DNA from 2 places in the Streptomyces sp. 840.1 genome. Region 1 is predicted to be linked to the other one. Evidence: riboswitches for the same ligand, from Rfam matches in the RefSeq annotation. Region 1 holds a riboswitch; the other holds the start of a gene.

Region 1 (4,205 bases):
ACGCCGCCGTTCACGAATTCGCCGCCGTCGTCCGGGCTGCTGGGCTCCCCGGTGACCAGGTCGTCGTAGCCGTCGCCGTTGATGTCACCGGACGCGACGGCCGGGCCGCCACGCAGGTCCCGGTCGTAGCGCAGGCCCTGGACCTCGGCCAGGAAGAGCGCGGACCAGCCGTACCCCGGTTCGTCGCCCCCGGTGACTCCGGAGACGACGAGGTCGGCGAGGCCGTTGCCGTCGTAGTCGCCGGTGGTCATCGCCCCCGGCAGGATCGGGCGGCCCGGCGTGCCGGGGAGCCGCTGGTGGGAGAGGGGCGGCGGGGGTGCGGATGCCCGGCGCGCGGCCGCGTCGTACTGGTAGAGCGTGAGGTCGTCGTGGTCGGTCACGGCGAGCTGGTCGCCGGGGATGTCGGGGCTGAAGTGGGCCGCCGCGAGGGCGCCGGCGAACCTGGCACCGGCCGTGGGAGCGTCGGCCTGCAGCCAGTCGCCCGCCGCGCCCGTGAGCCCCTTCGCGGAGCCCCACAGCACGACGGCGCCGCCCGCGTCGGTCACCGGCTCGACGTCCTCACCGGGTACGCCGACGACCGCGTCGTCGTAGCCGTCCCCGTCGAGGTCGCCGGTGGCGAGGGCCCGGCCGAAGCCGTCGCCCGCCTCGGCGGCCCCCGGTACACCGGCGGTGTTCTGGCTGAGGACGGCCGCGCGGGCCGTTCCGGTGCCGGTGGGCGAGCCGTACTGCACGGTGACGTACCCCGCGCCCTTCTTCCCGCCGACGGTGCCGCCCGGCGCGCCGGTGAGCACGTCGTCGTAGCCGTCGCCGTCGAAATCGCTGTTGCGGTCGTTCGCGTGCGTTCCGCCGGGAGTACCGGCGTGGGCGGCGGGGGCAGCGATGCCGGCCACCGCCGTCAGGAGACAGGCGGCCGCGACAACGGCGGCCGAGCGGTTGGTGCGCACGAGCGGCTCCTCGGTTCAAGGATGACCGGGCGAGTCCGGGGGGACGCGGGGAAGGGCCCGTTGCCTTCCCCGCGTCCCGTTCGACCGCCTGTGGGCCGCAAGGGTTGTACGGCACGCGAAAGGGGTGGGAGGGAGCCACGTGGCTCCCTCCCACCCCTGCGCCCGGCTCCTCCCGAAGGTGGGGGCCGGGGTATGTCAGTAGGCGCCGAAGACGTTGTCGATCGAGCCGTAGGTGGCCGCGGCGTAGTTGCACGCGGCGGTGATGTTGGCGACCGGGTCGAGGATGTCCATCGACGTACCGGCCACGTGGTAGGCCTCGAAGGTGGGCTGGATCACCTGGAGCAGGCCCTTGGAGGGCGTGCCGGCGACCGCGTTCGAGTCCCAGTTGTTGACGATCTGCGGGTTGCCGGAGGACTCGCGGATGATGTTGCGGTGGATGCTGTCGTAGCTGCCGGGGATGCCGTGCTGGGCCATCACGGCCAGCGACTCCTTGATCCAGCCGTCGAGGTCGTCGGTGTACGCGGTCGCGCCCTGTGCGGGAGTGGTGGCCGCGGTCTCGGTGGCGACGGTCTCGGTGGCGGCGGTCTTCTCCGCCACAGGCGTGACCGTCCGCTGGGAACGGTCGGCGCGGTCGGCACTCTCGGACCGGTCGGACGACTGCGCGTCGGCCGCGGACTTTGCCTCGGACGCGGCCTTTGCCTTCGAATCGGCGGTCGGCGCGGCCTTGTGCGGGGCGGCTGCGGACTTGGCGCCAATGGTCAGCTTGAGGCCCGGGTGAATCAGATCGGGGTTTCCGCCGACCACACTCCGGTTGTCCTGGTAGAGCCGCTCCCAGCCACCGCTGAGGGAATGACCCCGGGCGATCTTGGAAAGCGAATCACCGGAGACCACGGAATAGGTGGCGGACTCGGCCTTGTGGGCAGCAATTCCCTTGGCAGCAAAGGCGGTCGAGGTCGCCGACTTTTCTGCGACGACCGGGTGCGCCGGTGCGGCAGAAGCGGACCCGGACATGATCAGGGGGAGCGCGAGAACGACTCCGCCCGTGCTCACGGCGATGAAACCGCGGGTCAGGGAGGTGGACTTGGAACGACGGTGGTTACCCATGATGGGCATGGCGCATTTCCTCTCCGCCGCCTGCGAGGTGAGCTGTCGGGTTCGGACTGGAGATGTCCGGCCGCACGTGATGGCGACTTAACCCCTAGCCGCTCCGGATACCGGACCGGCGGCAAACCTGGGTCCCCCGCTCCTGCCGTACGTGAGTGGTCGGGTTCCCGGACGGCGGCAGGATTCGGCGTTCCATCCGGATTGACGGTGACCGTAAGCGAAAAGCGTCGGGCGGAACAAGCCCTGAATTCTTGATCGCAATTGATTCGCAAGATCAATTCAAGGAAATGCTCAGAATCAGATCCCCGAAGCCAAGTCAACTTTCTTGGCACGACAGGGAACCGAAGCCGGACGCACCGCGTCACGGGCCGGGAAGGTGATGCTGACCACTGCGCCCGAAAAGGGTGATTTGCTCAATCTCCATACCCTTTGAGCCACAGAAAAGCGTCTTCGGTGGGCGATTAACGACGATTCCGATTAATCACTCAATCAGGACATTTCACTGGAGGTGACGACCCGCCACCCCGGCTCGGCGTCGCCTCTAATCCATCTCCACAGATGCATCTAAATAGATGCACTACGGTGTGGGGCATCGGCCGACGCTCCGGGCGCCGCCCGCCACTGCGACCGGGAGAACCTGATTTCCTCGACACCGACGGCGCCACGCTCCACTACGAGGTCCGCGGCTCCGGCCCGCCGCGCTCGGCAACCCCGGGGCAGCTCGCGCTGGTCGTGGCGCCCGACCCGGCCGCACCGTCAACGGCAACACCACGCATCCGCGGGCGTTCGCGGCCCGGCTGCGGAACGTGCCGTCCAGCGCATGAGCGCGGGCACGGCCGGCCGGGACGATGACGGGCGACCGCCGCCCCACACGACGGCGAACGGCAGACGGCAGACGGCAGACGGCAGATCCGACCCGGTCAAAGCGAGAGGTTCCGGCTCCCCTCGCGTCGCAGAAGCGCGGAAAGGTGGTGCTGGAGCGGCTGGCCGACAGCCGCGAGGTCGTGGACGAATTCGAGCGTGCCGTCGGCCGTCAGCGTGTAACGGCGGCGTGTGGCGCTGACCTCCTTGGCGGTGGGCGCGAGGGCGACCCGATGGGTGGCCAGGTCGGCCACGCCGTCCGCAGCACTGCCCGTCAGGATCTCCGCGACACCGGTGGGCTGAGTGATCAGCGCCTCCACACGCCCGTCCGGCTGCATCCGCCACCAGCCGCTCTCCCGCGCCGAGGGCCGCAGCGGGGCGTCGTCCGCGTCGAGCAGCCAGGCGCGCGCCTCGTAGTGGAGGAAGGGGCGCCCGTCATGACTGAACGTCACCTCCTGCGCGTACCGGAACTCCTGGGCGAGCGTCGGGTATTCACCGCGGCCCTGCCCGGTCCAGGTGCCCAGGAACCCGGTCAGTGGTGCGAGCAGCGCGTGCGGAGCAGGCGCGTCGTCCGGCCGGAACGCGTCGGGGTACGGGTACTGCCGGGCGGGGTCGGACATCTTGCGCGCTCCTGGATCGGTGACGGGGACGGGCGCCGCGCGAAGGCGACGGCGACGGTTGGCAGCCTAAGGGCTGTCCCGTGAATGATCTCCGGCTCGCGTGACACGCGGCCTCCCGCTGCCTGGATTTGCCCGCCTGCTCAGGTGTTCAGGATGCGCACGGCGAGCAGTAGCTGCCAGGCCCAGCCGATGGTCAGCGAGATGCGCTGAAGCAGTCCGCCGATGTCGACCCAGCGTTGCCGCTGATCGAACGCGGCACTGGCCAGGGCCATCGTCGCCACGAAGAGGACACCGCAGGCGATCGAGCAGACGGCCCAGCCGGGCGGGCCGGACGGGGCGTATACGAAGCAGGCGGCAGCGAGGGCCAGGAAGCCGATGGAGGAGAACAGGTCATGCAGAGCCCCCGCGCGGGTGTGACGCCGGAGCCGATCAGGCGTGCCGGGCGGGTAGCCGCTCACCGGATCCGTCCGGAAGGCGCCTGCTCCCAGCAGACCGACCGCCCACGCGCCGACCAGCAGGGCGCCCCACTCGAAGGGCCCGACACGCCACAGAGCCACAGCGAAGGCCAGCGACAGCCCGCCCGCGAAGAGGAAGTTGACGGTCTGTGCCCACCCGGCAGGGCCGAGGGTGAGCGAGCTGACGGGATGGCGGCGCGGTCTGTAGCCCACGCGGCCGG
Region 2 (4,205 bases), 190 kb from region 1:
CACGGTCGAGAAGCACATCGCCAGCCTGATGAACAAGACGGACGCGGCCGACCGGGCGGACCTGTGTGCGTGGTCGACCCGGCTGACGAAGCCGTGATGCAGGCCCTGGCCTGATTCGCCCGGGTGCGGCCGGGATTCGAGAGCGTCGTCCCTCACCGCCCCACCCCTCCCCCGGCTTCAGCGGGGCTGAGCAGCCTTTCATCAGAACCGCGTGGCGGATCCGCGGGATGTCCACGCTGGGCGAACAGCAACAACGGGCTCCGGCACTGGACTTCAGTGGATCACTGGGCCATGCTCCCATCAGAACGTTCTGTACGTCCTGTACGTTTTTTACGGACGCGCGCGGCGCCCTTCCCAGGCCCCCGCGCGCCCCGGAGGAGAGGTCTTCGCCATGTACCGCCCCGCCGCACGCCACGTACTGCCCGAGTTCACCGAGCGCACGTCCCAGGGGACCCGCACGCTGGACCCGTACTCCAAGCTGCTGGCCGAACGGGTCATCTTCCTGGGCACTCCGGTCGACGACATCGCGGCCAGTGACCTGGTCGCACAGTTCATGTACCTGGAGTACGACGCACCCGACCGGCCCATCCAGCTCTACATCAACTCGCCCGGCGGCTCGTTCGCGGCGATGACGGCGGTGTACGACACGATGGAGTACCTGACCTGCGAGGTGGAGACCTTCTGCCTCGGCCAGGCGGGTGCCGGCGCTGCCGTGCTGCTGGCCGCGGGAGCTCCCGGCCGCCGGCACGCGCTGCCCGGGGCGCGGGTCGTGGTGCAGCAGCCCGAACTCGCCGAGCCCGTGCAGGGACAGCCGTCCGACCTGGAGATCGAGGCGCGGGAACTGCTGCGGATGCGCGAGATGCTGACGGGCATGCTGGCCCGTCACACCGGCCGCCCCGCCGAGGAGATCACCGCCGACACCGATCGCGATCTCATCCTCGACGCCGAGGGCGCCAAGGCGTACGGACTGGTCGACCACATCGTGCAGAACCGCGGGCCCGCGGCGCTGCCGTCCGTCACGAGGTGAACCGCTGATGCAGCCACCGGATTTCCCGCCGCTGCCCGCCCTGACCCGCGCGGAGGGCGAGTTCATCGACCGCTATCTGGAGGTCGTCGACCAGCTGGGCCGGATCAACCCGGCCCGCGCGGACAGTACCTACGGCGCCTTGCGCGCCGCACAGGCGCTCGCCTCGCACGCGGTGGCGCTTCGGGACGCGCTCGCGCTGATGCACGAGCGGGGCGAGAGGCAGATCCACTCCGCCACGTTGACGCGGGCGTTACGGGTGCTGGACGGCGAGCGCCGCGCCGGGCGGCTCACCGTGCCACCCGACCCGCCGAGTTGATCAACTCCCCTGCGCCGACACGCCCGACGGGTGGATCAATTTCTCTCGCTCGTTCGGCGTAGGTGTTACCTCGCACGAGGGACAGGTCAACTTGCGCTTTCGAGGTGGACCATGGGTGAAATCTCCCGTTCCACCCCTGGTACCGCAACGGCTGGAGAAGTGCGGCGACTCCCCAGAAGACCCCCTGTCCACCCGAACGGGTCAGCCGTGACGAGCCTCACATATCACCGTTTCACCTCGGAAATCCGGCGTTCGGTGAGTCAAGATCCCTGGGACGACAAGCCCCCGCCACCGCGGCGGGGCGGTCCGGGCGGACGCCGAGTCCTGCCGCTGTCCGGATGCCTGGTCGACAGGAGTGGATCGGCAGGAGTGGAGGACCCAAGCACAACGGGCCGACCGGACTTCCGGTCGTCCCTCGGGGTGAAGCCGCCTTGTGCGGCCGGGCGACTTCGCCGGCCCGAACCCGACAGGTCATCCTTCACAGGCGGCTGACGAAGGGTTGCGCATGACTGCGCAGGTTCATGTCCCGTCTCTCCTCGCTCGGGCCACGACGGCCTCGATCATGACGCTCGCCGCCGTCGGCGGCACGCTGTTCGTCCCCGGCGCCGTGACCGACGCCCAGGCCGCGACTCATTCGATGAAGGCGCTCAACATCGCCGCGTCGAAGAAGGGATCGCCCTACCGGTGGGGCGCCACCGGACCCAGCCGTTTCGACTGCTCCGGGCTGACGCTCTACTCGTTCAAGAAGGCGGGCAAGAAGCTCCCGCGCACGGCCCAGCAGCAGTACAACAAGACCCGCCACATCTCGGCGTCGAAGCGGCAACGCGGCGATCTGGTCTTCTTCCATTCGGGCCGCAGCATCTTCCACGTGGGCATCTACGCGGGCAGCGGCAAGATCTGGCACTCGCCGAAGACCGGCGCCGTGGTGCGGCTGGAGAAGATCTGGACCAGGAGCGTCTACTACGGCCGGGTCGGCTGACTCCACCGCTCCCCCACCGGACGGACGTCTCCCGTCAGTGCAGCAGGGTGCCGGTCACCAGCACCGCCCCCAGCACGGTGAGTGCCGCGCCGCTGCCGCCCTCGATCGCGCGGGCGGTTCGCGGCCGGCGCAGCCACCGGCCCAGCCGGTCCACCAGGAGCGCCACGGCCGGGAACCAGATCAGGGCCAGCAGCACGACGATCGCGGCGAGCAGCACCGTCCTGGGCAGCGGGGCGGCCCCGGCCGGGACGAACTGCGGAAGCAGGCTGAGGAAGAGCACCGGCGCCTTGGGGTTCAGCGCGTTGGTCAGGAAGCCCTGGCGCAGTGCGCGCCGGGTCCCGACGGCGGCCTCCGCGCTCGCCATGCCGTCGGGGTGGTCCGTCGTGGTCCCGGTGCCGTTCGTCGGCCCCTTTCGGTGCCGGGCCGAGCGCAGCGCGCTGATGCCCAGGTAGAGGACGTACGCCCCGCCCAGGAGTTGCACCGTGCGGAACAGCACCGGCACCGCCACCAGCACGGCGGCCAGCCCGGCCACGGCGAGCGCGGTGTGGACGAGCAGCCCCCCGGCCACGCCGAGCGCGGTCGCCACCCCCGCCGACCGTGAGGCCAGAGCGTTGCGTACGACGACGGTGAAATCCGCTCCGGGCAGCGCGACCATGGCGGCGGCGACTCCGAGGAAGGCGGTCAGCTGGGCATCCATGGCTCCACCCTGGACCCGAACAGCCTTTAGCATGTACTTGCAATCTTGTGGGTCTGCCAAAAGGAATGCTTAATGTACGACCCGACACGGCTGGCGGCGCTGGTGGCGGTCGCCGAGGCCGGTTCGATCACCCGGGCCGCCGCCCGCCTCGGCTACACCGCCCCCGCGCTCTCCCAGCAGCTCGCCAAGCTGGAGCGGGAGGCCGGTGCCGCGCTGCTGGTGCGGCACCACCGGGGCGCCCGGCTGACCGCTGCGGGCGAGCTGCTCGCCGGCCGGGCCCGGCGGGTCCTGGACGAGATGGACCAGGCGCGCCACGAGCTCGCGCGACTGGCCGGGCTCTCCGGCGGGCGCCTGCGGGTCGGCACCTTCACCACGGCCGGCATCCATCTGCTGCCTCCCGTGCTGAGCGCCTTCCGCCGGGCGCACCCGGACGTGGAGCTGATCGTCACGGAGTACGAGCCGCCGGGCGGGGTGGCGGCCGTGGCCGGGGGCGAGGTCGACCTCGCGCTGACGCACGCGTACGAACCGGCCGCCACGGCGCCGCTCCCCTCGGGGCTCAGCGCCGAGCCGCTGCTGGTCGAGGAGCTGGTGCTGATCACCGCGGTCGGTCAGGTGCTGGCCGATGGCAGCGGGCGGCTCCCGGTGACGGACCTGGCGGGCCGGCCGCTGATCAGCAGCGCCCCCACCCATCCGCCTCGGCGCGGGGTGGAGAACGCGCTGGCCGAGGCGGGCGCACTGCCCGCGGTGGTCTGCGAGTCGCCCGGCTACGCCCTGGTGTGCGCACTGGTCAGCGCGGGCATCGGGATCGCGGTGGTGCCGGAGATGGTCGCGGCCATGTCCCCGACGCCGTTGTCGGTGCGGAGGCTGGAGCCGGCGGCGTTCCGGCGGACCATTTCGGTGGTGCACCGCGGTGACCGGTCGAGCGCGGCGGCGGCGACCCTTCGGGCCCTGCTGCGGAGCGGGTTCGGCCGGGCCGCCGCCGCACCCCCGGGGAACCGGGCCGCCGCATCCCAGTGACCCGGGGCGACCTGCTGCGGGCCGGTCAGGTCTGGACGGGGACGCTCCAGGGGAGCGCGATCCAGACGGTCTTGCCGCCGTCGGCGGTGGGTGTGACGGTCAGCCGGCCACCGTACTCCTTGGCCAGCGAGCGGATGATCACCATGCCGCGCCCGTTGTCCTGCTGAAC

Evidence for each region. A riboswitch is a leader RNA that binds a small molecule or an ion and turns the genes downstream of it on or off. The one in region 1 is predicted to bind cyclic di-AMP.
Region 2: it holds a riboswitch for cyclic di-AMP, as region 1 does, so the genes downstream of both, EDD93_RS29590 (C40 family peptidase) here and EDD93_RS30245 (LysM peptidoglycan-binding domain-containing protein) in region 1, are expected to answer to the same signal.

The regions. Positions count from the first base shown of each region.
Region 1 covers NZ_RJUU01000002.1:908,909-913,113, reverse strand. The annotation lists gene EDD93_RS30250 (FG-GAP repeat protein) at 1-944, opposite strand, end outside; gene EDD93_RS30245 (LysM peptidoglycan-binding domain-containing protein) at 1,140-2,057, opposite strand; cyclic di-AMP (ydaO/yuaA leader) riboswitch at 2,063-2,248, opposite strand; gene EDD93_RS30240 (FABP family protein) at 2,969-3,529, opposite strand; gene EDD93_RS30235 (DUF998 domain-containing protein) at 3,670-4,205, opposite strand, start outside.
Region 2 covers NZ_RJUU01000002.1:717,018-721,222, reverse strand. The annotation lists gene EDD93_RS29605 (LuxR family transcriptional regulator) at 1-97, shown strand, start outside; gene EDD93_RS29600 (ATP-dependent Clp protease proteolytic subunit) at 392-1,027, shown strand; gene EDD93_RS29595 (hypothetical protein) at 1,035-1,343, shown strand; cyclic di-AMP (ydaO/yuaA leader) riboswitch at 1,649-1,845, shown strand; gene EDD93_RS29590 (C40 family peptidase) at 1,849-2,322, shown strand; gene EDD93_RS29585 (LysE family translocator) at 2,357-3,019, opposite strand; gene EDD93_RS29580 (LysR family transcriptional regulator) at 3,092-4,036, shown strand; gene EDD93_RS29575 (ATP-binding protein) at 4,062-4,205, opposite strand, start outside.